3 regions of the Neptuniibacter sp. 2_MG-2023 genome follow, and region 3 is predicted to be linked to each of the others. Evidence: predicted binding sites of a transcription regulator. Region 3 holds the regulator's gene; each other region holds the start of a gene.
What was found. Region 3 encodes FNR, which switches genes on or off when oxygen is low (the NO sensors DNR and NnrR bind a similar motif). Its sites were predicted from a motif close to TTGATNTANATCAA; they were not measured.
Positions count from the first base shown of each region.

Region 1: a site for FNR is predicted at 5,526-5,539, ahead of Q4486_RS06900 (cytochrome-c peroxidase). Genes of this name have one in related genera too.
Region 2: a site for FNR is predicted at 4,395-4,408, ahead of Q4486_RS04465 (DUF523 domain-containing protein). Genes of this name have one in related genera too.

Region 1 covers NZ_JAUOQC010000005.1:129,394-140,120, forward strand. Annotated here, with positions in the region: gene Q4486_RS06875 (alpha/beta hydrolase) at 1-242, opposite strand, end outside; gene Q4486_RS06880 (malate synthase G) at 519-2,696, shown strand; gene Q4486_RS06885 (NAD-dependent protein deacetylase) at 2,807-3,634, shown strand; gene Q4486_RS06890 (peptidylprolyl isomerase) at 3,719-4,000, shown strand; gene Q4486_RS06895 (sensor domain-containing diguanylate cyclase) at 4,001-5,437, opposite strand; gene Q4486_RS06900 (cytochrome-c peroxidase) at 5,614-6,786, shown strand; gene Q4486_RS06905 (hypothetical protein) at 6,925-7,203, shown strand; gene ilvN (acetolactate synthase small subunit) at 7,345-7,839, opposite strand; gene Q4486_RS06915 (acetolactate synthase 3 large subunit) at 7,842-9,563, opposite strand; gene Q4486_RS06920 (hypothetical protein) at 10,023-10,289, shown strand; gene Q4486_RS06925 (response regulator) at 10,366-10,727, opposite strand, start outside.
Region 2 covers NZ_JAUOQC010000003.1:120,266-130,992, reverse strand. Annotated here, with positions in the region: gene Q4486_RS04485 (acylphosphatase) at 1-5, shown strand, start outside; gene Q4486_RS04480 (HDOD domain-containing protein) at 42-1,088, shown strand; gene Q4486_RS04475 (proline--tRNA ligase) at 1,155-2,879, opposite strand; gene Q4486_RS04470 (mechanosensitive ion channel family protein) at 2,963-3,802, opposite strand; gene Q4486_RS04465 (DUF523 domain-containing protein) at 3,826-4,305, opposite strand; gene Q4486_RS04460 (MaoC family dehydratase) at 4,548-4,979, opposite strand; gene fabV (enoyl-ACP reductase FabV) at 5,237-6,430, shown strand; gene Q4486_RS04450 (META domain-containing protein) at 6,538-7,281, shown strand; gene Q4486_RS04445 (YgiQ family radical SAM protein) at 7,376-9,586, shown strand; gene Q4486_RS04440 (hypothetical protein) at 9,706-9,891, shown strand; gene Q4486_RS04435 (DUF5610 domain-containing protein) at 9,958-10,560, opposite strand.
Region 3 covers NZ_JAUOQC010000002.1:144,543-155,269, forward strand. Annotated here, with positions in the region: gene Q4486_RS03190 (DUF3087 family protein) at 1-118, shown strand, start outside; gene Q4486_RS03195 (rhodanese-like domain-containing protein) at 294-932, shown strand; gene Q4486_RS03200 (hypothetical protein) at 967-1,425, opposite strand; gene Q4486_RS03205 (SLAC1 anion channel family protein) at 1,636-2,607, opposite strand; gene rdgC (recombination-associated protein RdgC) at 2,728-3,642, opposite strand; gene Q4486_RS03215 (thioredoxin fold domain-containing protein) at 3,747-4,217, opposite strand; gene Q4486_RS03220 (alpha/beta hydrolase) at 4,258-5,139, opposite strand; gene Q4486_RS03225 (adenine phosphoribosyltransferase) at 5,241-5,783, opposite strand; gene fnr (fumarate/nitrate reduction transcriptional regulator Fnr) at 5,944-6,738, opposite strand; gene hemN (oxygen-independent coproporphyrinogen III oxidase) at 6,811-8,199, opposite strand; gene Q4486_RS03240 (sulfite exporter TauE/SafE family protein) at 8,283-8,945, opposite strand; gene ccoS (cbb3-type cytochrome oxidase assembly protein CcoS) at 8,938-9,138, opposite strand; gene Q4486_RS03250 (heavy metal translocating P-type ATPase) at 9,191-10,727, opposite strand, start outside.

The DNA.
Region 1 (10,727 bases), on a different contig from region 3:
TACCCATGAAGAACAATAACGGTTCCTCGGCAAGCGCTCCCTTTTTCCTGCGAATAGGACTGAAGGGTCACCTCTATCCCATCTAGCTTAATACGACCTATTCTATATTTAGACCGGTTTACCAACGGCATCAGCTGATAAGTTTTCAAATAAGCCCTAATTTGATCATTCAATACACCTGCGGCTGCATCTGTGTAGGCAGGTAAGCTCCTAATCAATAAGTCTCGTTCGAACAAACCCATATACACTCCTGAAGAAACAACTATGGAAATAGCCCTGTAGAAAAACAACAAGTTACTCCCTTAACTCTAGCTTATCACGATAACTATTCGCTCAACTTATACCGAATATAAGGCGTACTTATCATACTTTAGGATCTAGTTAGGCGACTTTTTTTCTTCTTTGAGCTACTGTTGCATTGCACAATGACAACTGCAATCAAAAGCAGTTTCTACTCCACTCAGTTCACGGTTGCCTCGCACCTGGACTGTCGGAACATATAACTGGGGCAAGTAATTATGAGTCAAAGGGTACAGAGCGGCGGCCTTCAAGTTGCAGAGTCTCTATATAATTTCGTAAACAATGAAGCACTGCCAGGCACTGGCGTAACTAGCGAACAATTTTGGGCTGGCTTTGATGCACTTGTTCACGATTTAGCACCTAAAAATCGCGATCTGTTAGCTAAACGTGATGCGATCCAAGAGCAGATCGACGCATGGCACCGCGAACGCCAAGGTCAAGCTTTCAATCTAGAAGCCTATAAAGGTTTCTTATCTGAGATCGGCTATCTATTGCCTGAAGGTGAAGATTTCACCGCGACAACAGAAAATGTTGACCCTGAAATGGCAACGATGGCTGGCCCTCAGCTCGTTGTTCCTGTCATGAATGCACGTTTTGCATTGAATGCAGCGAATGCCCGTTGGGGAAGTCTTTACGACGCTCTCTACGGTACTGATGCTGTTTCAGAAGAGAATGGAGCCGAGAAAACTGCCGGTTATAACCCAGCACGTGGCGCAAAAGTTATCGCCGCTGCTCGCGAGTTTCTTGATCAGGCAGTACCTTTAGCGACAGGCTCACACAAAGATTCAGCCGGTTACACTATCGTTGATGGACAGCTAGTTGTTGCTATGACTAATGGCGGCACCACAACACTAGCGGATACTCAAAAGCTTATCGGCTATACAGGCGAGACCTCTGCACCACTGTCTATTCTGTTTGAAAATAACGGTCTACACTTTGAAGTTCAGATCGACCGTGACAGCCAAATAGGCAAAGAAGATGCCGCCGGCATTAAAGATATCATCATGGAAGCGGCCCTGACTGCTATCATGGATTGCGAAGACTCTGTTGCTGCTGTTGATGGCGACGATAAAGTTGTTATCTATCGCAATTGGTTAGGTCTAATGAAAGGCGATCTTACTGAAGAAGTAAGTAAAGGGGGTAAAACCTTTACTCGCCGCATTAATGCAGACCGTGAATTTACTGCACTAGATGGTTCCAACATCGCCCTTAAAGGTCGCAGTCTAATGTTCGTTCGTAACGTAGGTCATCTAATGACTAACGAAGCGATCTTGGACAAAGACGGTAATGAAATTCCTGAAGGGATTATGGATGGTGTTATTACAACACTTATCTCCATCCACGATATGAAAGGCACTGGTAAATTTAGCAACACAACAACAGGCTCCACCTACATCGTAAAACCTAAGATGCATGGTCCTGAAGAAGTTGCCTTTGCTAATGAACTATTTGCTCGTATCGAAGATATGCTTGGCCTTGCACGCTTCACAATGAAGATGGGCATAATGGATGAAGAGCGCCGCACAACTGTCAACCTAAAAGAGTGTATCCGCGCAGCTAAAGAGCGCGTGGTATTCATCAACACAGGTTTCCTTGACCGTACCGGCGATGAGATACATACATCAATGGAAGCTGGCCCAATGATCCGTAAAGGTGACATGAAAGCCGCCTCTTGGATTGGTGCTTACGAAGATTGGAACGTTGATAACGGTCTACTTTGTGGCCTACAAGGTCGTGCACAGATCGGTAAAGGTATGTGGCCAATTCCTGATCAAATGGCAAACATGCTGAAAGCTAAGATCGGTCATCCTATGTCGGGCGCGAATACCGCATGGGTACCTTCACCAACCGCCGCTGTTCTTCATGCTACCCATTACCATCAGGTAGATGTTTTTGCCCGTCAGGATGAACTAAAATCACGTCCTCGTGCAAATTTAGACGACATTCTAACGATCCCAGTTGAAGCTAATCCAAGCTGGTCTGCTGAAGAGATTCAACAGGAACTGGATAACAACGCACAAGGTATCTTAGGCTACGTTGTTCGCTGGATCGATCAAGGTGTAGGTTGTTCAAAAGTACCAGACATCAACGATGTTGGCTTAATGGAAGATCGTGCAACACTACGTATCTCTAGCCAGCATATTGCTAACTGGTTACGTCATGGTATCTGCTCTGAAGAGCAAGTAATGGAAACCATGAAACGCATGGCGGCCGTTGTAGATCGCCAGAACGAAAACGATCCTCTTTACCGTCCTATGGCCGCTAATTTTGACGACAGCATCGCCTTCGCAGCAGCTTGTGAGCTGGTTATCGAAGGGTGCAAACAGCCAAACGGTTATACCGAGCCGGTTCTGCACCGTCGCCGTATCGAAGCAAAAGCAAAATTTGGTGCATAATTAGTTTCACTCATAGCGACTGAATGACACATAAAACCGCGCTCTCTAAACCAAGAGCGCGGTTTTTTCGTATAAGGTAGACTACAGATACCGTTTACGAGTCAATTTTGATGAATATCTCAACCTACGCAGAGCAGCTAGCCGAGTTTATTAACCAGCACCCACGGCTAGTCGTCCTGACTGGCGCAGGTGTGAGCACAGACTCGGGAATCCCCGCCTACAGAGATAAACAGGGTAACTGGCAGCACACAGCTCCCGTACAACACCACGAGTTTATGAACAGCCATTATGCCCGTCAGCGTTATTGGGCACGGAGTTTACTCGGCTGGCCAATGATTCGCGATGCGCAACCCAGTCCAGCCCACTTAGCCCTATCCAAGCTAGAGCAACTAGGTCATATCCATTTGCTCATTACACAAAATGTCGACCGCTTACACCAAAAAGCGGGAAGCCATCAGGTTATCGACCTGCATGGGCGTTCCGACAAAGTAAAATGCATGCAATGTTCGCAGCGCTACAATCGAACCTATATCCATGAAATCAGTGCTCAGGCAAACCCTCAATTTGAGATATTTGAGGCAACAGCAAAACCTGATGGCGATGCCGACTTAGAAACCGATCAGTTTAAACACTTTAAAGTGCCTGACTGCGCTGAATGTGGAGGCATTTTAAAACCTGACGTTGTTTACTTTGGGGATAATGTACCTAAAGAAACAGTCTTTAGCGCACTGGATGCACTGGAACAAGCCGATGCTTTGCTCACTATTGGAAGCTCACTGATGGTTTATTCTGGTTTCAGGTTCTGTAAAAAAGCCGCAGAAGGGAACAAACCTATTGCCGCACTTAACTTAGGCGTCACTCGCGCTGACTCCCTACTCAGCTTGAAAATTAGCGCACCCATTAGCGAAACACTCACCGCAACACTACCACTACTGTGAACACAGTCACCCGTCTATAGAATCTTTCTGCAATTAATACCCTTTTGCAGTAAAATAGAAAGATATATTTTAAGGGGTAGAATCATGGCTAATCGCGCCTGCGCACGACACATATTGGTAAAAACACGCGACCAAGCAGAAGCAATCAAAAAGCAGTTAAAGCGAGGGGCTGATTTTGGGAAATTGGCTAAAAAACACTCCTTTTGCCCTTCCGCCAAACGTTTTGGTGATCTAGGAGAGTTCCGACGCGGCCAGATGGTGAAACCTTTTGATGATGTTGTCTTTAAAAAGCCGCTTCATATTGTTCACGGCCCTGTAAAAACCCAGTTCGGCTGGCATCTAATCGAAACAATCTACCGTAAGTAATTACTCTTCCAATCGTACACAGTTACGACCATCTTGCTTAGCCTTATATAGCGCCATATCAGCGGCCAATACATGAGCATCTAAATCAAACAGACCTTGCTGCTCTGCCACGCCAATACTCAATGTCACCTCTTGCTGACACAACTGAAACACTAATTGATGCTCCTCGAGCTTAGCTCTGATACGTTCAGCAATTTGCGCTGCCTGTTCCAAACCCGTATCCGGCAATAAGAGGATAAACTCTTCACCGCCCCAACGGCCTAAACAATCGGTGGGTCTTTGGTTATCATCCAGTAAGTCAGCAATATGCTGCAATACCTGATCTCCCAATGAGTGCCCCCCTCTATCATTAATCGTTTTAAAATGATCCACATCGATCATCAGCAAAGAAAGCGGCTTACCACTACGTAGATGACCACTTTTAATCCGCTCATAACGTTCCGTAAAAGCTCGTCTATTTAACAGACCTGTTAATGGATCTTGCCAAGCAACGCTCTCCAGCTCCTGCTGATAATGGTTGATCGCTTTTAAGAGCAGTGCGAGAACAACACCCGTCACAACAAAACTGACAAATAAGGTAATAAACAGCGGTGGGAAAAGCGCCTCATCAACCTGCCCCTCTTCCGCTTCAACACAGAGAATTAGATCTAACTCTTCTATATGGCGAGTATTTAGAAGATAGGTCTTTCCATCTTTTACATAGGAAAAACGTCCTTCGGGCTGAGACAAAACCTGTTCCACAACAGATTTAACACCCACCTTTTGATAAAGACTTTGCGGCTCAGCCCCTGCACGCCCCTGTAACAAAAGATTACCCGTCGGCGTTACGAGATAAACGTTATTACCATAACGAGCACGATAGTCAGAAAAAATCTGAGTAATACTTGCTAGATTAAGTCCAAGCCCTGTCGCACCAAGAAAAGTACCATCAGAGGTACGAATCTTAAAATTGATAAATATAGTTAATTCATCCCCGTTCGCTAAATCAGGGTCTAGATTTAACTCACTATCGCCAGGTAGTTGGCGTAGATGAAAATACCAATCATCGCGCGAATCTTTCTCCGAAACCTGCTTAAGCACCCCCCCAGCATAGTAATAATTACGAGTTAAATCTGAGACCATAAAAGCAGTAAACGCACCATATTTCTGTTTAATCTCATTTAAATAACGGGTAACCGCCGCAGAGTCCCTCTCCCCACCTAAAATCCAATCTTCTAGAAACGTATCATTCCCCATAAACGAGGAAACCGTTCTTGGTTTAATTAAATCCCGCTGTACTTCAGCATAAATATTATCGCTTGTTAACGGCATCTCATGCTCAACTAGCGAATTTAAGGCCGCTTGCCGAGAAAGATAAAAACTGACGCTAGCCGTCAACATGAACCCGACAATAATAAGCAGACTGACAACCACAAGCATACGCTGTTTAAACTTCACGAACTTCCACCTAACCCTTTAAGCCCATTTCAGCTTTGTTAAAAAATACCAAGATAAACACCGTATTGATGTTCTGAATCTATAATATTTGATGGGTATCAATATAATAAAATCTCAAAAAAGGGTATTATTGATAACGGTTATCAATTACATTCACATTATCGAATATATTTCATATGCATATACGCACTCGCCACAATATCTTGCCTTTCTTGCTATTACTACTTGCTACATACAGTAATGCTAATGATACAGATGATACCCGACATACCCCAACTAAAGAACAGCTAGGGCAGCAGTTGTTTTTTGATACCAACCTATCCTTTAAGCGAACTCAATCCTGCGCCACTTGCCATTCCGCTAGTCATGCTTTTACTGACCCTCGCGACAATGGCGTTCAAGGTGCCTATTCACTAGGTGATGATGGTCATTCACTCGGTGATCGTAATGCCCCCACAGCCGCCTACGCAATGTTTAGCCCGGATTTCACATTCAATAAAGAAGGCAAATATATTGGAGGGCAGTTTCATGATGGCCGTGAAAGCAACTTGGCAGGCCAAGCGGGAGGACCACCTACGAATCCTATAGAGATGGGCATGCCCAACAAAAGAGTAATAGTTAAACGTTTGCAGGAAAATCCGTTTTATCTCTCTGCATTTAAATCACTTTATGGTGATAATATTTTCACCAATGCGGAAAACAGTTATGCAGCGATGGCCGACAGCATCGCCCATTTCGAACGTACTGAACTATTCGCACCATTTGATTCAAAATATGACCGCTACTTAAAAGGCGAATATAAGATGACAGAGCAGGAGGAATTAGGCCGCACGCTATTTTTCTCCCAACAATTCACCAACTGCAATCTATGCCATCAGCTGAATAAATCTCAGCGTCATCCACAAGAGACATTCACTAACTACGAATATCATAATATTGGCATTCCAACCAATATTGAGGGACGCAAGAAAAATGGTGTTCCTATTGATACAGCAGATACAGGCTTACTCAATCATCCACAGGTTGATGACCCTAAACAAGCGGGTAAATTTAAAGTCCCGACACTGCGTAATATCGCGGTAACAGCCCCTTATATGCACAACGGTGTTTTTCAAGATTTACGTACTGTTGTTCTGTTTTACGATAAATACAACAGCCGCAGTAGTAAACGCCAAATCAATCCCGAAACAGGACAGGTTTGGGCTACACCTGAAGTACCGCAAAACTTATCACTCAAAGAGTTAGAAACAGGGCCAGCACTTGATGATAAACGCGTAGATGCGCTAGTTGCATTTATGAAAACACTCACTGATAAACGTTATGAGCATCTGTTAAATAATAAAGAATAACTCCCCTAATCCTTGCACAACTTATCCATAGGCTGTTTTATTAATATTTTTCTAAAACAGCCAACAATTATCAGCTGCTGTTCAGCTTTCTTACCATAGAATACGAGTCATATTTTGCTCTGACTGTTGTAGAAAGCGATGCCAAAACTCATTAAAGATTTTCGTAACTATCAATTTGTTTATTATTGGTATGATAAAAGTGGGGGTAGAACTAGCCCCTATTTCCCTACGCTGAACCATGCAGAAGACTGGTTTGTGCAACAACAGCGCGTCAATTATTCAGGTCCTGAGCGCCGCAAACCTGCCTGTGATAAACATCACACGATACGAAGACGCGCTGCCGATACAACAATTAAAGTTGATTTAGATATATCTCGCGAGAAAATATCCGAGCTTAAACAACTCCTCATTGCCTAACATTCGGTCAGTTACCAGCCTCCTCTCCAATAATAAATAAAGATCTCTAGACTAAAAGCGCTACTAAAACACATCGTTGCGGCATAAAAAAAGCGGCATCCCGTTACCAGAATGCCGCTTGATTCTAACCTTTGTCTGAATTTATACGCTCAGAACTTTCTCACCACGGGCAATACCCGATACACCAGAACGTACAACTTCCATAATATTGGACGTCCCTAAGGCTTCGATAAAAGCATCCAGCTTACTGCTTGCTCCCACCAGCTGTACGGTAAAGGTATTTGGCGTCACATCGATAATAGTGCCACGGAAGATATCTGTCGTACGCTTAATCTCAGCGCGAACAGTACCATTGTTGGCTTTCATTTTAATCATCATAAGCTCGCGCTCAAGATGATCGCCTTCAGTCAGGTCAACAACCTTCACTATATCAATCAGCTTATTCAGCTGCTTAGTAATCTGCTCAACCACACGGTCATCGCCAATAGTAGTTACCGTCAAACGAGACAATGTCTCATCTTCTGTCGGTGCAACGGTTAGCGACTCAATATTGAAATTGCGCTGAGAGAACAATCCAACTACACGGGATAGTGCACCCGGTTCGTTTTCCATCAATACAGAAATAATATGACGCATGATTATGTTCTCTCCGTTTTGCTTAGCCACATGTCACGCATAGAACCACGCGGTACCTGCATAGGGTAAACGTGCTCAAACGGATCTACTGCGATATCCATGAATACCATACGATCTTTCATAGCGAATGCTTCACGCATAGCGCCTTCAAGATCCTCATAACGCTCAACCTTAATTCCTACGTGACCGTAAGATTCAACCAGTTTGACGAAATCAGGTAACGACTGCATATAAGACTGCGAGTGGCGGGACTCATAGTTCATATCCTGCCACTGACGTACCATGCCTAATGACTGGTTATTCAAGCAGATAACTTTAACTGGGATACCATATTGGCTAATGGTAGATAGTTCCTGGATATTCATCTGGATACTACCTTCACCCGTTACGCATACAACTTCCTCTTCAGGAAAGTTAAGTTTAACGCCCATTGCAGCAGGTAAACCAAAGCCCATAGTTCCCAAGCCACCGGAGTTAATCCAACGGTTAGGTTTGTTAAACTTATAATACTGAGCAGCAAACATTTGATGCTGACCTACATCAGAACAAACATAAGCATCACCATTAGTGACTTTGCTTAGCATCTCAATAACCTGCTGAGGCTTCATTTGCTTGGAGTCATCTGTTTTATAACGACCGCCATGACGACCACGCCACTCTTCAATCTGCTCCCACCATGTTTTCAGGCTTTCAGCAGATGGCGTACTTTTCGCCGCTTGCAGTTGCTCTAACATCTCTTTTAAGACCGCTTGCGCAGGCCCTACGATTGGCACATCAGCTTTAATCGTTTTAGAGATTGATGCAGGATCAATATCAATATGAACAATTTTTGCCGTTGGGCAAAACTTATCGGTACCGTTCGTTACTCGGTCATCAAAACGAGCTCCGACCGCTAAAATCATATCACTATGATGCATCGCCATATTCGCTTCATAGCTACCATGCATACCTAACATACCAATAAACTGAGGGTCAGTACCTGGGAAACCACCCAAGCCCATCAGCGTATTTGTAACAGGGCAACCTAACTCTTTAGCGAGTGCGATCAACTCTTTACTCGCATCACCCATAATGACACCACCGCCCGCATAAATAACGGGACGCTTGGCAGCCAACAGCATATCCACAGCCTTTTTAATCTGGCCGGAATGCCCTTTAGAGATAGGGTTGTAAGAGCGCATTTTGACACTCTTAGGGTATTCATACTCATAACGCTCTGTTGGGGTTGTCATATCTTTAGGGATATCGACAACAACGGGGCCTGGACGGCCACTCTCAGCGATATGGAACGCTTTCTTTATAATCTCTGGAATATCTTCCGGACGCTGAACACTGAAGCTGTGTTTCACGATAGGACGCGAGACACCGATCATATCGGTTTCTTGGAAAGCATCTTCACCGATCAGGTGTGACATAACCTGACCTGTAAGAACAACCATTGGGATTGAGTCCATGTAAGCCGTAGCAATACCTGTAACGGCATTGGTCGCCCCTGGACCTGAAGTTACAAGTGCCACACCCGCTTTACCGGTTGCACGTGCATACGCATCTGCCATATGAGTGGCAGCTTGCTCATGGCGGACCAAAATGTGTTCGACGTCATCCTGAGTAAAGATTGCATCGTAAATGTGCAGTAATGCACCGCCAGGATATCCGTAGATAAATTTAACGCCTTCATCACGAAGTGCGCGAACAACCATTTCTGCGCCTGAAAGTAATTCCACTTTATTCACCCTCTAACGACGTCAGTGTCTCGTTACTGACGAAATTAACAGTTTTTGTTTCTGTAACGTTGAACGTGCCTGTACCAGACAATATTTTTTGACTCTCTAGCGATCTCACTCTGAACCATTCCAGGGGTAGAGCTGAAGGTTCACGTTCGGGTGTGTGCCGGTGTTAGGGATCTCCCAACCGACAGACCTTTGAGAAACGGCTCACAGAAAGCTGTCTCCCTGAGTTTCGGGGTTACCTACACACTCAAGGCCTCAAAATTCGAGGCGGTAATTGTAGCCCATTCAGGTTGATTTTTTCAACCCAAAGGAGGGAAAACTGAGGCATTGCGCTTGTTTGTAGTAATCTACTACCCAGAACAGCCAGATCGCGTTATAGTTTTGCTATATAAAACTCAGAGGCGGAGCGCCAAAATCCAATTCGCTCCAACTATACGTGTACAGGAGATCCCTATGAGTATTGCTGAGATTAAAAACAAAGAACGCGTGATTAACGAACTGATGTCGTTCATACGAAAAGTACTTGTTGAACCTGAAATTTGCGAGACAGCACTAAAAATAGCTCGAGAGCATATAAATGATGATAATGCAGCGGTGGTTATCGCGGATGAGCTGTCATCAGTCACTAACATTAAAATACCGCTAGAACACAGCGAAGCCGATCGCCTTTTCCTTGAGGTGTTGATCGACGTAATAAAAGATGAAAAAGCACTATATTAAGAGAACAATCAATACCTATTAATTGATCTATAGGCTGCTTCTTGGCAGCCTTCACTATGCCAAAACACCCTCAGCATTAATCCGACTGTTTAGTCAAACTCGCAATATAATGCGTTAATACTTCTAGTTTTTCTGGATCATTATCAACGAACTGTATATCAACACTAATAAAATTCGTTTGTGTGCTTTTTTCGTTTGCCTGTAAACCTGAGATAAAACCATTCATCTGAGCAACACTATTACCATTCACCTGCTCAATATCAACCACTGACTGCTCAAGAAGCTGAGGTACTCCATCCTCCCGTTTGACCACGACTTGTACTGACTGCAAGGTTACCTCTTTAATAGCACAACGCAACACACCAGAAGCAACACGTAGCTGAGCTAAGCCTTTAGGTTTTTTCGCCGCCTTCGCCACGGCAGCGGTTTTTCCTGCCG
Region 2 (10,727 bases), on a different contig from region 3:
AATAAGTTTTCAGCGTTGTTGTACAAGTGGGGGATGATTATATGTTTGAGCGAATAAAAGCTTTTTTTTGCGGTAAGCCTCAACTAGAAAACGCCTCTGTTTTTAAAGCAGAGTCCTCCGATAAAGCTCAAAAGAGTAGTGAGTTAACTTTATTAGAAAGTGAAAGTTATGGTTTTAAATCCTTAGATAACGCGCGTGAACTGAGTTTAACCTTTGTCAGTAGTTTGCTGGGGGTTAGGGCATTAGATTCTGATGAATCCAAAGAGCAGGAACGTTTGTTAAGAGCGTCTTTGGATGAGGAGCTGATTGGTTTAAGTGATGAATCAATACCTAAGTTATCTAAAACGGCATTAACACTTATGGCCGATCTTCTTGATTCAGATACTGCCCAGAGCAAAATCATTACTGCAATTCAAGAAGATCCGGCACTGGCGGGAAAAGTTATATCGATTGCTAATTCGCCTTTTTTTGTTTCTTCCGATATGGAGATCAAAGATTTAGGTCATGCTCTCAGTCTTTTGGGTGCTGAGAGACTAAAAAAAGTGGTTATGTCTTCTCTGTTAGCAGATAAGTTTGAAGTGAATAGCTATTATTTTGAAACCTTTGGTAAAGCGTTGTGGGCACACTCATCAGAGGTCGCGGAAAATGCCCGTAAAATTGCTATAAAAGTTGGTGCTAATCCTAACTTGTCTTATTTTGTTGGCCTGATTCACGATATAGGTAAGTTAATGATTTTTAAAAAATTGGTTGAGTTGCATAGTCATGAAAGCATAGAGCCTCATCCACAAGTATTTAGTCATCTTTTGAATGATTATTCCCATGCTTTAACACGTCAAGCCTGTGAGTTTTGGGCGTTACCTGAACATTGGTATCAGCCGATACTTGAGTGCCAGACAGCAGAACCCGGTGATTTGAAACTGCCTGAATCTATGGCCCTCTTTTTGGGCAATCATTTTGCGGAACTGCATAGTCTTCATCAGGCGGGTGAGATCACTGATTTTGAATTGGTTTGGCGACTTACTGAAGTTGGTTCGAATATTGATGAGTATCAGGGTCTATATTCAGATTCGTTGAAAGCTGACGAGTGATAATTAAGGCAATAAAAAACGGGCTCAATGGCCCGTTTTTAAGTGGTGAAGTAGGTTGTATTCAAATTAAAGGTTAATGCGCTCCGCTAGAACAGACATTAGCTCTTCTACTTTGATATCTTGTTTATCTGTATCACGGCGACCTTTGTACTCTAAGGTACCCACTTCTAAGCCTCGTGGTGAAATAACAACACGATGAGGAATCCCCATAAGATCCATATCTGCAAACTTCACACCTGGACTGGTCTTTTTGTCGCGATCATCCAGAATAACGTCATACCCTGCTTGCTGCAGATCTTTGTACATCTGGTCGGTTAATGCTTTTACATCATCCGATTTGTCGTACTGAAGAGGGATAAGTGCAATATGGAAAGGCGCAATGCTTTCTGGCCAGATAATGCCGCTCTCGTCATGATTTTGCTCAATGGTTGCAGCAATAACACGTGATACACCGATGCCGTAACAGCCCATATCCATAACGACAGATTTACCATTTTGGTCGAGGACTTTAGCTTCTAAAGCTTCAGAGTACTTTTGGCCAAGTTGGAAGATGTGACCGACTTCAATACCGCGCTTAATTTCAATGGAGCCTTCACCGCAAGGGCTTGGGTCACCTTCGACGACGTTACGAATATCAGCGACCTGTGGAAGATCTACATCGCGGTTCCAATTGATACCAAAATAGTGCTTGCCGTCTATATTAGCACCAGCGCTGAAGTCTGATGTTTTAGCCACTGTACGGTCGGCTATCACAGGAATCTCTAAACCTACTGGGCCAAGAGAGCCAGGGCCTGCACCAATTAAATTGCGAATTTGCTCTTCTTCCGCAAACTCTAGAGGCTCTGCAACTTCAGGTAATTTCTCTGCTTTGATCTCATTGAGTTCGTGATCGCCGCGAACCAATAGAGCGACGAAATCTGCTTCACAGGCATCGGAAGCCACAACAAACAATGTTTTGATTGTTTTTTCGATAGGAACATCAAACTGAGTAACCAGTTCCTCAATAGTTTTCGCGTTAGGCGTATCTACTATTGTCATTTCAGTGGTCGGTGCTGCAAGCTCGCCTGCAGGAGAGAGCGCTTCGGCTAATTCAATATTGGCCGCATAATCACTAACGTTTGAAAAAGCGATATCATCTTCGCCTGATTCAGCCAATACATGAAATTCATGGGAGGTGGCTCCGCCAATAGAACCTGTATCAGCTAATACTGGGCGGAAGTCTAAACCTAAACGGTTGAAGATCGCGCTATAGGTTTGATACATCTGTTCGTAAGTTTGTTGTAGCGACTCAGTACCTACATGAAAGGAATAGGCATCCTTCATAATAAATTCCCGTGAGCGCATTACACCGAAACGGGGGCGTATTTCATCGCGGAACTTCGTTTGAATCTGATAAAAGTTAGCAGGTAGCTGTTTATAGCTTTTGATTTCGCGGCGGATAAGGTCGGTAATTACCTCTTCATGCGTAGGGCCCACACAAAATTCGCGGTTGTGACGATCTTTGACGCGTAATAGTTCTGGACCATACATCTCCCAGCGGCCTGATTCTTCCCAAAGTTCAGCCGGTTGAATCGCAGGCATAAGGACTTCCATTGCGCCAGACTTGTCCATCTCCTCTCGTACGATTCGCTCTACTTTTCGCAGGGCGCGTAATCCCAATGGAAGCCAGCTGTATAGGCCTGAAGCAACTTTGCGAATCATACCTGCGCGTAACATTAGCTGATGGCTAACGACTTCTGCGTCAGATGGAGTTTCCTTAACCGTGGAAATGAGATATTGGCTTGTGCGCATATTATTACTCAATCAAAGAATTCATTAACAAAACGAGGCACATTGTAGGTGCCAGTGCTTGAACTGCCAAGTAAAAATGAAAGTTATGAAGCTGCTTGAGTCAAAGTGACTTCTCGTTGCGGGAATGGAATGACTATTTTGTTTTCTTGTAATGCATTGTATACGGCTAAGTTAACCTGATATTGAACCTCAAAATAGCGCTCAGTTGGCACCCAATAGCGATAACCAATATTGATAGATGAGTCGGCAAAAGCCTCAATGCCTACTTGAGGTGCTGGGGTTGTTGGAATCTCATTAAATTGTGTAAGGGCGTGGTTGATTACGTTAATTGCTTCTTCAGGTCTGCACTGGTAACTGATGCCAACGTAAGACTCGACAATTTTATATTGAAATGAATTGACGATAACTTCGCCAACAATATGCTTGTTGGGGATGGTTATCATCTCTCCATCTTCTGTATCAAGGATAGTGTAAGCTAAACGTATCTCTTTAACTATTCCAGATATATTGTTGATATTTATAGTATTTCCAACAACAAAAGGGCGGGTTATTATAATGGTGAAACCTGCGCCATAGTTGGAGAAAACCCCTTGTAATGCTAAGCCTAAGCTTAATGAAATGGCACCTATAGCGGCCACGAAGGGGGCGACACTAATACCAAATTTTCCTAAGCAAACAATAAGCACCATTGCGATAATAAGGAGCTTAACGCAGCTGGAAATAAAGAGGCTTAAGGTAACATCGACATTTTTCTTTTCGCACAGCCTTAGGACAATTTTTGCTATCCAGCGGGCAACGATGAGCCCCAATAGGAAAATAATAATGGCGCCAATTACTTGGAAGCTATAGTTGACGAAAAATTCGATAACCATATTACTAAGCTTAGTAATTGTTTCTAACTCATTTTGAAGTTCTTGCTCCATTACTACCCTCTGCGGAAAAATGATTAAGCGGTGATTCTTTCTGAATCTTCGATAAAAGCAAAGAGTTCTGCAAGTTGTTTTTCATTAAAAACAGGAATGCCGTTTCTTAAGAGTTCAGCTGCCGCTACACCCGCACCATCCGTTAAGGTGTTTGTGAAGTTACCATCATAGATTTGATTGTTGCCGCATGAGGGGCTTTTGGCCTTCATTAAGGCGCAAACTACACCTTCACGTTTGGCTATTTCGAGGGTTTTTTCTGCACCACTTAAATATTGGGGCGTTACATCTTGCCCCTCTTTTGTGGTGATAAGTATCGGGAATTTACACTGGGTTTCAGCAGGAGGACGTGGGGTTGCTAATCCACCTGATATTTCAGGGCAGATGGGCACTAAACGTCCCTCTTCACGCCAGCGCTGTAGTTTCGGGTGATTAATTAAGTGATGACCACCATCGAAGCGAACTTTTTCTCCGAGCATGCAGGCACTAATAAGAATTCGTTTCATATCCGTATTTCTTGTTGTTATTTTTTGCGCACATTTTACGGGACAGTAAAAACTTATCAATGAACTAAAGTATAAATTAAAGATTTGATTTGATTTAGGTCAGTTGGCACTAAAAAATTAAGCGGTCTTTAATGGCTGCTTTTTTGATGGGAAGAGGAGGAGTGAAGGGTTGCCTGTTTAATATAGAAAAAACGATAAGCACCATTTTATAAAAGAAGTGGTGCTTAATCGTATCGGTAATTTTACGCGTCGCGTTTATCAACCATAAATGTGGCGCTACCAGTCGCAACTACTTTGTCGCCCACATAAACTTCTGTTTTGCATTTGACTCGTTTGCGGCGCGTATCAATTTCTTCAACGGTGAGGACTGCATTAGCTGTATCGCCAATGAAAACAGGTGCTTTAAATTTGATCTGTTGATCAATGTAAATGGCGCCAGGTCCTGGTAATTTTGTACCTGCTACAGTGGAGATAAGAGCTGCGCTAAACATACCGTGAACAATGCGTTTACCAAACATTGTTGTTTTTGCGTATTCATCGTTGATATGTACTGGATTTGTATCGCCAGATATACCTGCAAACAGACAAACATCGGCATCGGTGATGGTTTTTGCAAATGAATCGTTCATTCCTACTTCAAGGTCTTCTAAGTAATAACCATGTAAATCGGACATTGGGTAATTCCTTAAATAAGCGTCAATAATAGTGTGATAATAACGAATATTACGGATGAATAGCTAATAGAAAACAGCAGAGGTAACAATTCGATAGAATTGGCTAATCCGCTGGCTGACTATGGTTATAAACATTAAATATTACAATCTAGGTGTTTTTGTTGGTTTTTTAGCCCTGATATGACGCTGTAAATTTTGTGCTATTTCATGTATCTTACGAATCAACTTTATTTACTGGATTTGAGACCCGTTTACGCATGATTATCAAACCAAAAATTCGCGGTTTTATTTGTACTACTACACACCCTGAGGGCTGTGCAGCCAATGTTCGTGAACAAATTGCCTATACTAAAAGTAAAGGTGAAATTGCCAACGGACCTAAACGTGTTCTCGTTATTGGTGCATCAAGTGGTTATGGCCTTTCATCACGTATCGCTGCGGCGTTTGGTTCAGGTGCGGCGACTATAGGCGTTTTCTTTGAAAAGCCGGGCACAGAACGTAAGACGGGTACAGCGGGTTGGTATAACTCCGCGGCATTTGATGCAGAAGCGAAAGCGGCTGGCTTATATTCAAAAAGTTTGAATGGTGATGCTTTTTCCCATGAAGCTAAAGCCAAAACTATCGAATTGATTAAAGAGGAGATGAAGCAAGTTGACTTAGTTGTTTATTCTCTTGCTTCGCCTGTGCGAAAAATGCCTGATACAGGAGAGGTTGTTCGCTCCTGTTTGAAACCTATTGGTAAGCCTTATCAGTCTACGGCTATTGATACTAATAAAGATGCCATTATTAGTGCTGAAGTTGAGCCGGCTACCCAGGAAGAGATCGACGCAACCGTTACCGTTATGGGTGGTGAAGATTGGGAATTGTGGATCAATGCACTCGAAGAAGCCGACGTTCTGGCTGAAGGTTGTAAGTCGGTGGCTTATTCCTATATAGGCTCCGATATAACATGGCCGATCTATTGGGATGGTGCTTTAGGTAAAGCTAAGCAAGATCTTGATCGAGCAGCGTCTGCAATTGATGCTAAGCTAAAAGTTAAAGGCGGGCAGGGGAATATTGGTGTTCTTAAATCGGTCGTTACTCAAGCGAGTTCAGCGATTCCTGTTATGCCGTTGTATTTGGCTATGTGCTTCAAGGTGATGCGTGAGAAAGGCTTGCATGAAGGCTGTATGGAGCAGGTTCAGCGCTTGTTTGCTACGGGTCTTTACGGTGAATCGGTTGTTATGGATGAGAGTAACCGTTTCCGCATGGATGATTGGGAGCTTAAAGATGAAGTTCAAAATGCCTGTCGCGAAATCTGGCCTCAAGTTACCACAGAAAATCTGTTCGATTTGACCGATTATCAGCTTTATAAAGATGAATTTTTAAAATTATTTGGCTTTGGAATTGAAGGCATCGATTATGATCTTGATGTCTCTCCGCTCGTGGAGTTTGATGTAAGCGATATATAGTTAATGGGTTATTTGCCAGATAGTAGCGGTATGCTACTATCTGGTGTCTGTAGGTCTTTTATATATCCTTTCTAACCCTGTTTTTTTACTTCAAACGGAATTGAAGAATGCGCTTTATACCTGTAACTCTACTGTCTGTAGTTTCCTCTTTTATCCTCTCTGGATGCCTGTCACAGCCTTCTATGTATAAGAGTGATGGCACTTCTGTCATCATCGATGCGCAGCCATTATCACACCTGCCAGAATCTGCGAAAGTTGAGATTTCATTAATTTATAATGACCATAGCGTTAAATCCGAGGTGATCGAAGAGGGTGGCTATTTACCTTATGACTATGAGCTACCGGTTGAAGCGGACAAGCAGGCCTCAGTCAAAAAAATCAAGGTGACGGCGAGTATTGGGACGCAAAGGGTATTAGAGGGCGAGAAAGTACTCCCCATTGTCGATGATGCCCCTGTTGTCTTGCATGCGCTTAGTGAGCTTGTTTTGAAGAATACTTATTGGCGAGCAGAGGATATTTCTGGACGGGGTATTCCACCATCGACCGAAACGACTCTGGTTTTTAATAGTAATAATCGGTTATCGGGTTATGCTGGCTGTAACTTATATCAAAGCGCTTATGCCTCTTTGTCGGTGTTTCTTGAAATTGATAAAGCCCGTTTAACACGGCAGCGCTGCTCTAGTCCTATCATGTACCATGAAAATCGTTATTTAGCCCTACTGACTTCAGCGGAGTATTTTTCTATTGATGAGCAAGGTGATCTTGCGATTTACTTGTCTGAACGTGAAAAGCCGCTTAAATTTACTCCAATAACCTATCCAGAAGCCCAGCAATCTATGATTCTTCAGTAAAGTTTTCATATGTGAGCGGTTTTCACTGGGAGTCACCTCTAGTTTCTGAGAAAATAGATTTTCTTAGTCACTTACTCCGGTCTATACCTCCTATATGAGTCAAATCAAAGCCCCTGATCTATTTTCTTATCCTAAATACTGGGCTGAATGTTATGCGCCAGCTCCTTTTTTGCCTACCACTCGAGAAGAGATGGAGCAGCTTGGTTGGGATAGCTGTGATGTTATTATCATTTCAGGGGATGCTTATGTAGATCATCCTAGTTTTGGCATGGCTGTAATGGGGCGTCTGTTGGAGGCTCAAGGCTTTAGGGTCGGTATTATTACGCAGCCCAATTGGACAAGTGCGGATGATTTTAAAGCATTAGGTCAGCCAAATTTATATTTTGGTATTACCGCAGGGAATATGGACTCCCTTATTAACCGTTATACGGCGGATAAGCGTATGCGTCATGATGATGCTTATACGGCTGGTGGAATGGGAGGTAAGCGTCCCGATCGAGCCGTGATTGTTTATAGTCAGCGTTGTAAAGAAGCATACAGAGATACACCGGTTGTTTTAGGTGGTATTGAAGCGAGTCTTCGTAGGATAGCTCAATACGATTATTGGAGTGATAAGGTTCGCCGCTCTGTATTGATGGATGCGACAGCGGATATTCTGCTTTATGGTAATGCGGAGAGAGCGATTGTTGAATTAACCCATCGCTTAGCTAATGGCGAAACTATTGAAGCTATTAACGATCTGCGTGGTACAACGATTCTTTCTTCAGCGATTCCTGCTGATTATATTGAGGTTGATTCTACACGTATCGATTGGCCGGGTTATATTGAAGATCTACCAAATCCTTATGAATATAAAGATGTAGCAACTTGCGATAAAAAGGATGATGCTGACAATACGGTTCAACCTTTGCGTATTGTTCCTGCACCTTTAAAGGGTAAAGAGAAACTGCCAGACGAGGCTTATATTCGTTTACCTTCCTTTGAAAAGGTATCAAAGGATCCGGCGCTGTATGCTCATGCTTCGCGGGTGTTACATCAAGAATCAAATCCCCATAATGCTCGCATATTAGTGCAAAAACACGGTAATCGTGAATTGTGGGTTAACCCTCCACCGATTCCATTGACCACCTCCGAGATGGATCAAGTGTTTGGTTTGCCGTATCAGCGTATACCTCACCCCCGTTACGGACAGGAAAAAATTCCTGCCTACGATATGATTAAATTCTCTATTAATATTATGAGGGGGTGTTTTGGTGGTTGTACTTTTTGCTCAATTACCGAACATGAAGGGCGAATTATCCAAAGCCGTTCCCATGAATCGGTAATTAATGAGATTGAGGAGATAAGAGATAAGGTTCCAGGCTTTACGGGCGCTATCTCAGATTTAGGGGGGCCTACCTCTAATATGTATCACCTTAACTGTAATGATCCAGAGATCCAGTCTTCTTGTCGTAAGCTTTCTTGTGTATATCCGGTTATTTGTAAGAACTTAGATACTGATCATAGTCCAACGACTCAGCTTTATAGAAAAGCACGTAAAGTGAAGGGCGTACATACAGTATCTATCTCATCGGGTCTGCGTTATGACTTAGCAGTAGAGGATCCGGAATATGTACGAGAGCTGGTGACATATCATGTTGGGGGATATCTCAAAATTGCCCCTGAGCATAGCGAAGAGGGCACGCTATCAATGATGATGAAACCAGGGATGGGGACCTATGATGCGTTTAAGAAGATGTTTGAGCGTTTTTCCCGTGAGGCGGGCAAAAAACAATATCTTATCCCGTATTTTATAGCAGCTCATCCTGGGTGCGAGGATGAGGATATGGTCAACTTAGCTCAGTGGCTTAAACGTAATGAGTTTAAAGTTGATCAGGTGCAAACGTTTTACCCTTCGCCGATGTCTCTAGCAACGGCGATGTATCACTCAGATAAAAATCCGCTGAAAAAAGTAACCTATAAAAGCGAGAAACTCTATACACCTAAGAATGATGATCAGCGAAAGATACAAAAAGCATTGCTGCGTTACCATGATCCTGTGAATTGGCCGTTACTGCGTCAGAAACTTCCAGAGATGGGGTTTGCTCATCTGGTGGGGGATGGTAAAAATAGCTTAGTACCTGCTGAGGAGGAAAATACAAAAAAAACACTTTCTCGGAGCAAAGGAGGAGCTAAGCAGACGAAGAGAAATGCTTCGTCAGCAAGTAAGCGGTCAACGGATTTAGCCGCTAATGGCAAAAAACCTAAAAGCCAAAAATTTAATAAGCCAAAGCGTAAGCAGCAGCGATCATTGAAACCAAAATAGATAAGTTCAAGAAAGGTCTGTTCAAATAGATGGCTGTTGTTAAAATGTAAAAGCAGCCGATATTTGGTTTCATTAACGTATGAATATTTTAGTGCAGGATCAGCATAGGAGGGCTCCATATGGCAGCTACCGACAAAGTACATCCTAAATTCACAGAGGCGATGGAGAAGCTATCGGCAATGAGCGAAGAGGAAAGGCTTTCAGAGAAAAATAAAGATCTTTTTGAGCAAGCTATGAATTATGCCCCGCTTGATATACAACCAAAACTGGTCGCTATTCGCAAAAAGTATGATGAGTTGCATTAAATCTTGGTCTATATAGTGTCGCATATAAAGCGGCACTATATTTTTACCAATATCTTAACCGATCGTTTACATTCTTAGTCTATTCAAAAGCTCATCATCCCATATATCATCAGGCTTGATCATCAATTCTGATTCATTATCTAGGTTGCTCTCATCATCGCAGCAGTAACCAAAGCTCTGGCTGTACTCACTTAGCTCCGCATAGAGTTGCTCTTCTATTTCCTCTACTTGCCAAGCAATTTTTCCTTCGAGGAGCTGTTTGCTATCAAGCACTTCTCTTGTCTCTATAATCCCATTACGAAGCGCTTCTTTAGTCATATTAATGAAGCAATCGAGAGCGGAAGATTCATTTAACTCCGTATGGTACTCAGTGAAGGGGATAAAAAGGTTTATTGCTGTTGAAAGTATATCTGTTGCAATGACTTCGGGGCTTGTTACATCTTTCGCTTCATAATTTAAATCGAGCGGGGTATCGGACAGCTCTAGCGCAAAAATTTTATTGAAATGACTGAGTATCGAATGATAGAGCAGGGTTTGTAAATATGATTTCTGGGCCTGTTGCTTAGAGCTCGATCTTCGTTTGATGATACTTTGCTCAGGCCCATCGCCTGTAAAGGAGGGGCGGTGGCGTTTGGGTGTTGTTGTGGGTTGGGTGTTATTTACAGTCATCACTTCCTCCTAAGGCTGAATATTTCTGTTGATTAAGTATTGACCATTTTTTAGAGGGCTGACTGATTTTTATTCAATTGAAGTCATTGCTTCATGGAAATAATTCAGTTTTGACTTACTTGTTATTTCGGATGGCTTGATCTGTTAAGACGATCTGGACAACGTTA
Region 3 (10,727 bases):
TTTTGGTTTTCATGACACTGAAAAACGGGAAGCTAAATTTTTAGATCAATGTCAGCAAAAAGGTTTAGAAGCGGATCCTCATTTATATACGATTGATATGTTACTCACCCTAAAATAGAGAGGTTTATCTCGTTTCTATTTTATAAAGGTGTCGTTTTATATTTGTTCTTAGCGATAAATCGTCCATCAGTTTATTCTAATGTCTTATATTAGAGTTAATGACTATTAGTAGGCTTTTGTGCAAAAATCGTTATAACTATACCGAATAAACTTATAATAATAGAGGTTTCGACATGTTAAAGCACACAGTGGGTCGTTTTGCGTTAGTGGCGGCATTGATCTCATCTCCCCATGTAATAGCTGAAGGAGGCAAGGCGATGATAGCGCCGGGTCTTGTGTCTTTTACTGTTCAGCATGATGGTGAGCCTATTGAGGTTATGCGTAATCAAGATCCTAATAATACGATTAATGAGCTTTATAACACGACCTTTCGAGGTATGCCTCAGCCAATAAGACCTTTTGAGCCTTATGATGTTGAAACTATTGGCGAACGTGAATTTGTTGATTATATGCAACAGGCGGAAACTGATGAGAATATCTTAATTGTAGATACTCGCACCGTTGGTTGGCATTATCGTTTAACGATTCCAGGCAGCATGAATGTTCCTTATACCGTAATGGAAGAAGAGGAAACAGCGGCGGATGCTTTGGAAGAGTTTGGCGCAGTTAAAAAAGAAGATGGTAGCTTTGATTATAGCCAAGCTAAGACATTAGCAATGTTTTGTAATGGTTATTGGTGTGGACAAACGCCAGCCTTAATTCGAGCAATGCTAGAAGCTGACTATCCAGCAGAAAAGCTGAAGTATTATCGTGGTGGAATGCAAGCCTGGACAAGCCTAGGTCTGACTACTGTAGGCGATGGGGTAGAGTAGAGTATTCATAGGAAAGCCTACAGGGTAGGTTTTCCTAACTTATCACTTGTCCTCTATAAACTAAGCCTGATTTTTTTCTTTCAGCTTTAGGTTTATCTTTCTTTCGTTCGACTACTTGTCCCCTATAGATAACGGTATTCACTTCCTCAGCTATCTCATCAGGCTCTTCAATGGGGGCTTGTTCGGTTTCAATGATTTCCTCAGAATAGCCTATCTTTTCTAATAGATGTAATGCAGCCTCAGGTTGTAAGCTTTCTGCAATGGGGAAAAGCAGGTCTGGAGTAAAGGAGCAGCGCAGGTTTTGGCTGTTGACTAAAGTGTTGAATGCTTCTTCGTTATTTAGTCCGCAATAATTTAATCCAATTAATGCACCTTGATTGATAACAATTTGCCCAGAACGGTTTGATTCGGAAGCAATGAAAACGGTACCCGTGAGTTTTTCCCGGCATACTTTCAATAATGTATTTTCTAAAGAGAGTGGAACATTTGTCATTGTAAATGGCCCATAAGCTATAGACCTTGTAATCAAAAGCATGAATTACGCCAAAAACATTAACCTTTTGATTTTTAATGACTTAAATTTTTTTAACGCTTATTTTTGTTCCATTATGGTGACGATTGGTTCGTTGTGATTTTTTTTAGTGCATTTTTCTGTCTGGAAACAGGTCAATAAAAGGGGCGAGGTGGGAGCGCCCCCTTTGGTTTATTCAGGAAGGCATATTTCGTTGCGGATTATCGCCAGTATTGTACGAATAAAAAGTATGCTGATGACCACTGAAGATAAAGTAAGTAATACAATAGCTATATATTGGAAAAATGGAGATGGATTGTGTTGATACATCACCAATGTTGCTATTGTTGAGGCGGCTAAAGGGAAAGAATACGCCCACCAAGACATGTAAAATTTTATTTTACTGAATCTAGGTAGTTGTGTGAAAAGCAGTAATACTAAGAACATCGATGTATAAAATAAGATACGCGAAAAGTTGTCTAGATCAGCGTTTAATTTCATGTATGAGATAAAACCTACCGCTGGGGGAGCGATTAAGATAAATAGGGTAGGGAGCAGCTTTTGTGGTAGCGGCTCATGGAAGAACATACGGTTAAAAATGAGAGTCTTTAAAATAATCCAGTAAATAAACCCAATTGAAAAAAAGAACCAGCTTAACTCTATAAAACCATGCTCAACACCGGCAATGGGAATCAGGATATTACCGACAACAGGTATGAACCATGCTGGGGTTGAATGTTCGATTTTAAATTTTGGATGGTGAATCCATTGGCTTAAAGCATGGATGGTAAAACCTAAGTGTATAGTGACACCTGTTCCCCATAAATATAATGAGAGCTCCTTAGATACATGTAGAGTTGCGATACTCATTAAAATAAGACTAATGGAAAACGCAGGGAAAAAACTCATTTTGATGGGATGTTGATACTCTTCTACAACAGCGTTTGGGTATTTTTTTGCTTTTAATGTATAAGTGATAACAATCAGTAGTAGTACTGACGCACTTAGAATAAGGAGTGCCTGAGCAATCACGTCAGTAAAACCAAAAACGACAGAGGCTTTATCCCAAGCGAGGGTAAGCCCTGTTAATCCCATTACTACAGAGAAAAAAGCTGCAGGAAAAAATTGTAGTTTAGGTAAGTTCTGTTCAGGGCTATTTTGCATGTCTCTAACCATCATTAAATTAGAATATTCTAATATTATAATTATTTTTAAGAATTAAAGCCAAGTTTTTCTGTACACCTTTTCCCAGTCATTAAGTATGGCTGGGAAGCAGCGATTAGTTTAGGGTCTCTTTGCTTCACCACCAAAGGCCTTAATAATCGCAGGGAACAGTTTGGCAAACTCTAAGCCCATTTGAACCATATCTGCATCAAATTGAGCGACTTCATCTTCAGCGGCCTCATCGGACATTTTATCTTGTAGTTGGTCACTGAGTTTAAGGCGTTTGATTGAGAGATCATCTTGTAGCAGGATTTTCAGATGTTCATCCCATTCAAGGGCAAGTTTAACTACTCGTTTACCTGCTTCAAGGTGGGCAACAAACTCTTCATCTTCCAGTTGTTGACCTTTAATTCGAATAACACCGCCTTCAAGGACATTATCGCGTAACTCGCATTCATCTAACACTTCAAAGCCTTCAGGTATGCTAGTGTCACTTTCTAACCAAGTGGACATAACGGCTGATGGTGATTGCTGCACATCAGGAAGTACTATAGGTAGACTACCTAGCGTTCCACGTAGGTGGCTTAGTAGCTCTTCAGCACGTTTGTGGCTAGAAGAATCAACAGCAATCCAGCCTAAGCTAGGAAGTATAATTGCACTGGTTTGTTGGAACTTACTGAAAGCGCGGGGTAGGAGGTCAAGCACAACTTCATCTTTTAGTTGGTCTTTCTCTTTTTTATAAACTTTACGTGCTTGGTCGCGCTCAATAACGGCAACCTTTTCACCAACGGCTTCTTTGATAACGGCGCCGGGTAGGATCTTTTCCTCTTTGCGGGTAGCCACCATAAACATGCCGTGTACTTGGTGAGCGAGTAGATCTTCTGTTAAATGGCAAGGTGAAACCCAGCCATAACGGCTCAATTCTTGGCTTTTACAAGGTGTAAATGTTTGTTCCAAGAGCTTTTCTTGTAACTGTTCCTGTGTGTATTCGAAGGGTTCAGTTAAACGATAAAAGATGACATTCTTAAACCACATAGCAGCTCCTGATAGAAAAAAGGCAGTGCATAGTAGCAAGAAATGTTGTGGATGGAAGAGGAAATTATAGGTTTATGACGAAATTAATTATCTAAATAGGGTGCTTAGGGATTTATTTTTTTAAAAGCTGTATTAAGGGACTTATCGACATAGTATCCGTAGAGATCTAAGGTGTTGATGCCGACCATCTTTTCTGCAATTTCCTCACCTTTATTGTTGAGAAAAAGCAGTGTTGGGGTTGCCCATGCATTGTACCGTTGAGCAAATGTATTAGCGCCTACCTGTTGCCCGTTAAAATCTTTAATGCTACCTCCTGTATTAATTTCAAGCTCGCTAAAGAGCGTAGTGCTCTCATAATGACCACTTAAAAGCATTGGATGGATGATCTCTTCGGTAATAAGAAGACAGTAGTTACAATTAGGTTGCGAGACTAAGAGCATCACAACTTTTTCCTGACCTGATGAATTTCTACCAGTCTCTACATAGGCTTGCTGTAAGTCTTTTGTTCTCGGTATTTCCACAGCCCAGATCGCTTGGCTGATTATTAAACAAAAGATCGGTAGTAATCTAAACATGTAAATTCCGGCGTTTATTCTCAGCGTAGGGGCTGAGTGTTTATAGTTGTTCGATGAATTCTAAACTATGTTCAGTAACTTCATCCATATAAAGGTCGCGAAAGAAGTGATCAGCTCCCTCAATTTGAATGCTTTGTACCGCATCGTTGTTTAAAGTTTCCAATTTTTCAAATAGATCGGCAACAATAGTATCTTCACTGCCACTGAAGACTAGTGTTGGCAGTGTAGTTTTAGATAATAGCGTGGGAGTATCAAGGCGTGGGTTAGCTTGATAGTAGTTTACAAAGCTTGAAGCGGCTACTTGCGTATCTTCACAGTAGATAAAATCTGTATTGGTAAGCATGTTATCTGGGGCTAATTGAATAGCTTTTTCTAGCTGATCTGGCAGTGAGTGTTGGTAGCGTTTGTTGTAACTCGCTGCTTCATATTGTTCCGACCAAGTTTGCGGAGCAATTAAAATTTGTCCTTTTATAACAGGGTCTGAGTGTGTATCCGCATACCAAGCTGTTTGATTCCCTCCCCGGGAGTGGGCGGCTAATATTATCGATTGGCTACCTTGTGTTTTAAGCCAGTCCACCCAAGCAGCTATTTCAGGAATTGCATCGGTATGTTTATGGGTGTGAGGAGTTTTACAGTCGTACATACCATGCCGATTATCCAGGCCTAAACTTAAATTGATAGCTAGGCTACTCATGCCTTCATCAGCCAGTAGCTCTTGCCATGTGGCAATGATCTCCATGCCATTGTGGGCGAGTGTGCCGTGGGTGATGAGAAGTATATTGTTAAAACCGTTCTCTTCTGTCAGGTGCAGGTTGGCATTTAAGTCGAGATGCTTATATTTTAGTGTGATCTCTTCTGCATATAGGTTGCTGGAGTTAAGAAGGCTGCTAGCAAGGAATAGGGCGATAATAATACGGAGCATAGAAATACCTAAACGGCTTGTTCGTCAATTAAGTTATAATGATATTCTTAAAAGAAATATGCAAGCCGTTTCAGTATTCTATTAGAGGTCACTTGTAGTGTTTAAAGGCCTTCGTAGGCTAGAAGCGTATGTACTGGGACACCTGCATCTTGGATTTTACTGGAACCTTGAAGATCAGGTAGGTCAATGAGTGCAGCGGCTTCTGATACTGATGCTCCCAATTTTTTGATAATGCTGCAGGCCGCAAGTATTGTTCCGCCTGTAGCGATTAAATCGTCAAAAACTAAAACTTTGTCTCCAGAAGTAACTGCATCAACCTGCATTTCAACGGTCGCTGTGCCATATTCCAGCTTATATTCTTGTTCGATTGTTTGGCCTGGAAGCTTCCCTTTTTTACGGACGAGAACTAAGGGAATATTTAGATGGTAGGAGATAATAGAGCCGATCAAAAAGCCTCTGGCATCAATGCAGGCGATATGAGTAATATCACTATCAACATAACGCTGAATAAAAGCGTCAGAGATCATGCGCAATGCTTTCGGGTCTTTAAATAGGGGGGTTATGTCACGGAACTGTACGCCAGGTTCAGGCCAGTCAGGGATGGTTCGAATAACTGACTTCACATAACATTCGTCGTATGACATTAAAAACTCCTTGGAAACTGCTTGTTGATTTGGCTCAATGCATTTTAGGGGAGATAAAGGTCTAATGAACCCGTTGGGTTACACATTGAGATGGCTACTTTTTGTGCGACTGACGAGCACCGGTAGTCAATATGCCGGTGCTCTTTTATTTTATCGATCTTTAGCAGTGGCCGTTTTTACCACATTGAGCACTTACTGGTTCAGTCGCATCACTTTCTATAATCTCTCCAGATAATCTGTAGAGTTGCTCTATATCTTCTATATGAACCTCTTTACCTTCAACGCGCAGTAAATTAGCTTTTTGGAAACGTGTGAAAATACGGCTGACAGTTTCTACGGCTAAGCCTAAGTAATTACCAATCTCATTACGTGACATGGATAGACGGAAGCTTGTTTCAGAATAGCCTCTTGCTTTAAAGCGTTGCGATATTTTCACCAAGAATGTTGCTACACGCTCTTCTGCATTTTTCTTTGATAAAAGAAGCATCATCTGTTGCTCTTCGCGAATCTCTTTACTCATAGTGCGTAAAAGCTGGCGGCGTAGTTCCGGAAGCTGCCCCGACAGATCGTCGAGACGCTCAAATGGAATTTCACAAACGGTTGTAGTTTCTAGTACTTTTGCTGAGACAGGGTATTCGTTGCAATCAAATCCGCTCATGCCAACAAGTTCACCTGGAAAATAGAATCCAGTGATCTGTTCTTCACCTTCATTTGTGATGGTGTAGGTTTTAACGGTCCCTGCTCGAATCGCATACACGTCAGTGAACTCGGAACCTTGGTTAAATAGGTGCTCCCCTTTTTTTAATGGTCGGCTTTTATCGATAATCCTATCTAACCGTTCCATCTCTGTCATATTAAGCGAAACGGGGAGACATAATGAGCTAAGACTACAAGTGTTACAGCTAACCTGCTGCAAACTGCGCAGCTTCCCTTCGTTTGTCTTGTTATCACTCATAATACATTCCTGTTGTCGTTATAATCGAGTGGCTACATTTTGATTATGTAATATTTCTGTAAATACGGAAAGTTAAATAATCCGTGAGAATCGCTGTGAGCTAAGGTCTTTTGGTATATAAGCATCAAAAGCCATGCATATTCTGCGAATTAGTAACCGACCGGCGGGTGATACGGTAATGCGTTTTGTGTCCATTTGAATAAGACCATCGGTGGTAAAAGCGCTTAGCTCTTGCTGGGCATCGGCAAAGTACTGATCGAATTGGATACCGAAGCGCTGCTCTATTGGTGCTTTTTCTAATTCGAAATGGCAAATAAGATGAGTGATGACATGGCGTCGGATAATGTCATCTTGGGTTAAGCTTACGCCGCGTTTAATTGCATGTTTTTCGCTTTCTACTGTATCTGTATAAGCTTGCATCTCATGCTGGTTTTGATAGTACACAGAACCAATTTGACTAATGGCAGATACCCCCATGGCAACTAAGTCACATTCAGAATGTGTTGTGTAGCCTTGGAAATTTCTGTGTAGTTTTCCCGTGTTTTGCGCAATAGCTAATTCATCATCAGGTTTAGCAAAGTGGTCCATGCCTATATAGACATAACCGGCATTGAGTAGTTTACTGATAGTTGATTCTAGAATAGCAAGTTTCGTCTCTGGGCTAGGTAGTGTTGATTCATCGATGTGACGCTGTGGCCTAAAACGATCTGGCAGGTGAGCATAATTAAATACAGAGAGTCTATCTGGGTTCATCTCAATAACGGTATCTAATGTCTCGTTAAAGCCATCAAATGTTTGATAGGGCAAGCCATAAATAAGATCAAGGTTAAGTGAGCGGAAGCCTTGGCGGCGAGCTTCTTCTAAAATGGCAGAAGTTTGTTCAACCGATTGCACACGGTTAACAGCTTCTTGCACTTTAGGGTCTATATCTTGTAAACCTAAGCTAATGCGATTAAAACCGATCTCTCTTAATACTTGGATTGTTTCTTCAGTGGCTTCTCTTGGATCTATCTCAATAGAGTAATCGCCGGAGTCATCATCTAGTAGATTAAAATTAGCCCGCATCTGCTGCATTAACTCTCTCATCTGCTCATGGCTAATGAAAGTAGGCGTACCGCCGCCCCAGTGAAGCTGAGTGACCTGACGGTCATTACTATACCATTTGGAAAGCTGAGCCATCTCTTTATACAGGGTATCCAAATAGGGCTGTGCTTTCTTACGATTTCGTGTAATGACCTTATTGCAGGCACAGTAGTAGCAGACGTGTGCGCAAAATGGGATGTGCACATAAAGAGAGAGTGGCGCATTTAAGTCGGCAGAGTTCTGTCCTGTTGTCACTAAATCCGAGGAAGATAGTTCAGGATCGAACTGAACGGCTGTTGGGTAAGATGTATAGCGTGGACCTGAAAGGTCGTATCGCTTGATTAGATCTAAGTCCCATTTTATCAGGTTGCTATCCACGAATGTTTCCCTCGTTATCTCGACTGCTGCCATCACTGACAGTAAATAATCTATTAGTAACTAAGCTTGGTTTAACTCTATGGCTAATTCAGTATGCCTTGCCAAGGGATTGTGTAGAGTCCCATCAGTATAATCAGGCTACCAGAGAGGTGTTTTGTTAGTTTTCGTTGTAAAACTGTTTTTACCTGTTGTGCTAAAACGCCAGTTAAAAGCATAGTGGGCAGCGTGCCTAATCCAAAAGCGATCATTAATTGTGCGCTTAAGGTCCAGTCCGCAGCGGCGGATGCCCATATGAGTGTGCTATAAACGAGACCGCAAGGTAGCCAGCCCCAAAGTACGCCGAGCATGAGTGCTTGGCGTAATGTTTTAACCGGTAAAAAGTGGCGTGCAAAAGGGCTGATTTTTTTCCAGAGATAGGAGCCTAGATGCTCAACCTTGGTCAGACCTTGCCACCATTGTGCTATATAAAGTCCCATGCTGACTAACATTAAACCTGCAAATATTCGTAATGCGAGTTGTATGCTTGGGTTTTCAATTAACCAACTTACACTGCCGAGTAATGCCCCCGCTATAGCGTAGCTGGTAATTCGCCCGCTGTTGTAACCCAGTAATAAGCCAAAGCCTTTCATACCATTTGGGCTGCTAAGGGAAACTGTTGTCGCAATACCACCGCACATACCAAGGCAATGTGTACCGCCGAGTAAACCTAGCAAAAATGCGGTTGGTAGTGAGAGTGCTTCAGTCATCCTTATCCTTAGGAGAAGGTTTTTTTACTTTGGCGTCATCGGGAATCAGTGCTTCGTCATCGTCATATAAAATGCTATGAGCGGGGCTGTCCAAATCATCATACTGACCATTATTAACGCTCCAAAAGAAAGCCCAAACGGCACAGCTCGCTAAGATGATAGCGATTGGAATAAGGAGAAAAATAATGTCCATGGGAATCAATAACCCTTAATTTTTAAAGGAGTAATTCTACCTGATTTTGTTGTTAGGGGTTAGTCTTCAACGTTTCAGATTGATGTTTGATTGGGCCTAATTTTCTTTTCTTTAAGCGGTTCAAACGCATAGCATTACTGACAACAACAAGCGAGCTTGCAGACATTCCTAGTGCCGCCATATAAGGAGCAATAAAGCCAAAAGCTGCAAGAGGAAGCGCCATAAGGTTATAGAAAAGAGACCAAAATAAATTTTGTTTGATGATTCGCTTAGTTTTTCGAGCGAGTAAAATACCGTCCACTAAGCGTAGTAGGTCGTGACTGATTAACACTCCGTCAGCATTAGTTTTTGCTAAGTCTGTTGCGCCGCCCATAGCAATCGATGTTTGGGCGCCAGCCAGTACAGGAATGTCATTTATTCCATCGCCTACCATGACGACCTGTGCGCCATTTTCTTGAAGGTTTTTCACATGACTTAGCTTTTGCTCAGGAGAGACGCCTGATACTGTGTTATTAATACCTAAGAAAGTGGCTACTTCCTCAACCGCAGATGAATTATCGCCTGTTAGCATTTCACAGGTTAATCCCAGTTGCTGTAGATGTTTGATGGTCTGTTGGGCTTCTCTGCGAACTTGGTCGTTGAGCCTAAACCAAGCTAAAGCTGAATTTTCATTGCAAAGGAGTAGCCATTGACCACTGGTTTCTGGCAAAGGGGGTTGAGGTTGTGAACAAATCTGGGATGAAAAGTCTGGTTTTCCTATACGGTAGCGCAGATTACCTATAGACCCTTCGAGTCCTTGACCTACTTCATTATGGATATTGGAAGCGTTCAGTTCGGCTGATTTCTCATGAAACGCTTTGGCTATAGGGTGTTCACTATGTTTTTCAATCGCCGCTGCAATTTTAGTACATTCGCTTTCACTGAGATCTGTTAAGGGTACGATTTGCTGTAGGCTCAGATTGCCTTGAGTCAATGTGCCGGTTTTATCAAAAACAATATGGGTGGCAGTGGCTAGGCTTTCTAATACATGGCCGCGGGTAATCAATAACCCATTTTGTCTTAAGGTACCGGTTGCTGCAGTCAGTGCTGTCGGAGTTGCTAGAGAGAGTGCGCATGGGCAGGTGACAACGAGAACTGAGAGTGTAATCCAAAAGGCTTGAGAGGGTTCAACTAGCCACCAACTGAAGCCAACAATAATCGCTGTTAGTAGAACCGCAGTGACAAAATAACTAGCGACTTTGTCGGCGACTTTAGCTACATGAGGTTTTTCCTCTTGCGCCCGTTCGAGCAAACGAACAATGGCAGATAACTGGGTCTCGTTACCTGTTTGAATGATCTTGATGGTAATTGGGTTTTCTACGTTAATTGTGCCGCCAACAACCTTATCATCGATTTGCTTGCGTATAGGTAGGTATTCACCGGTTAATGCGGATTCATCAACTGAGCTGTTACCCGCGGTGATAATGCCGTCAGCTGGGATCGTATGGCCTGGCCGTATAATGACATAATCGCCTACCGTTAAGTCTTTGACGGGAATTAGTTGCTCATCATTGCCGACGATCTTTAATGCACTTGCAGGTAGTAAATTA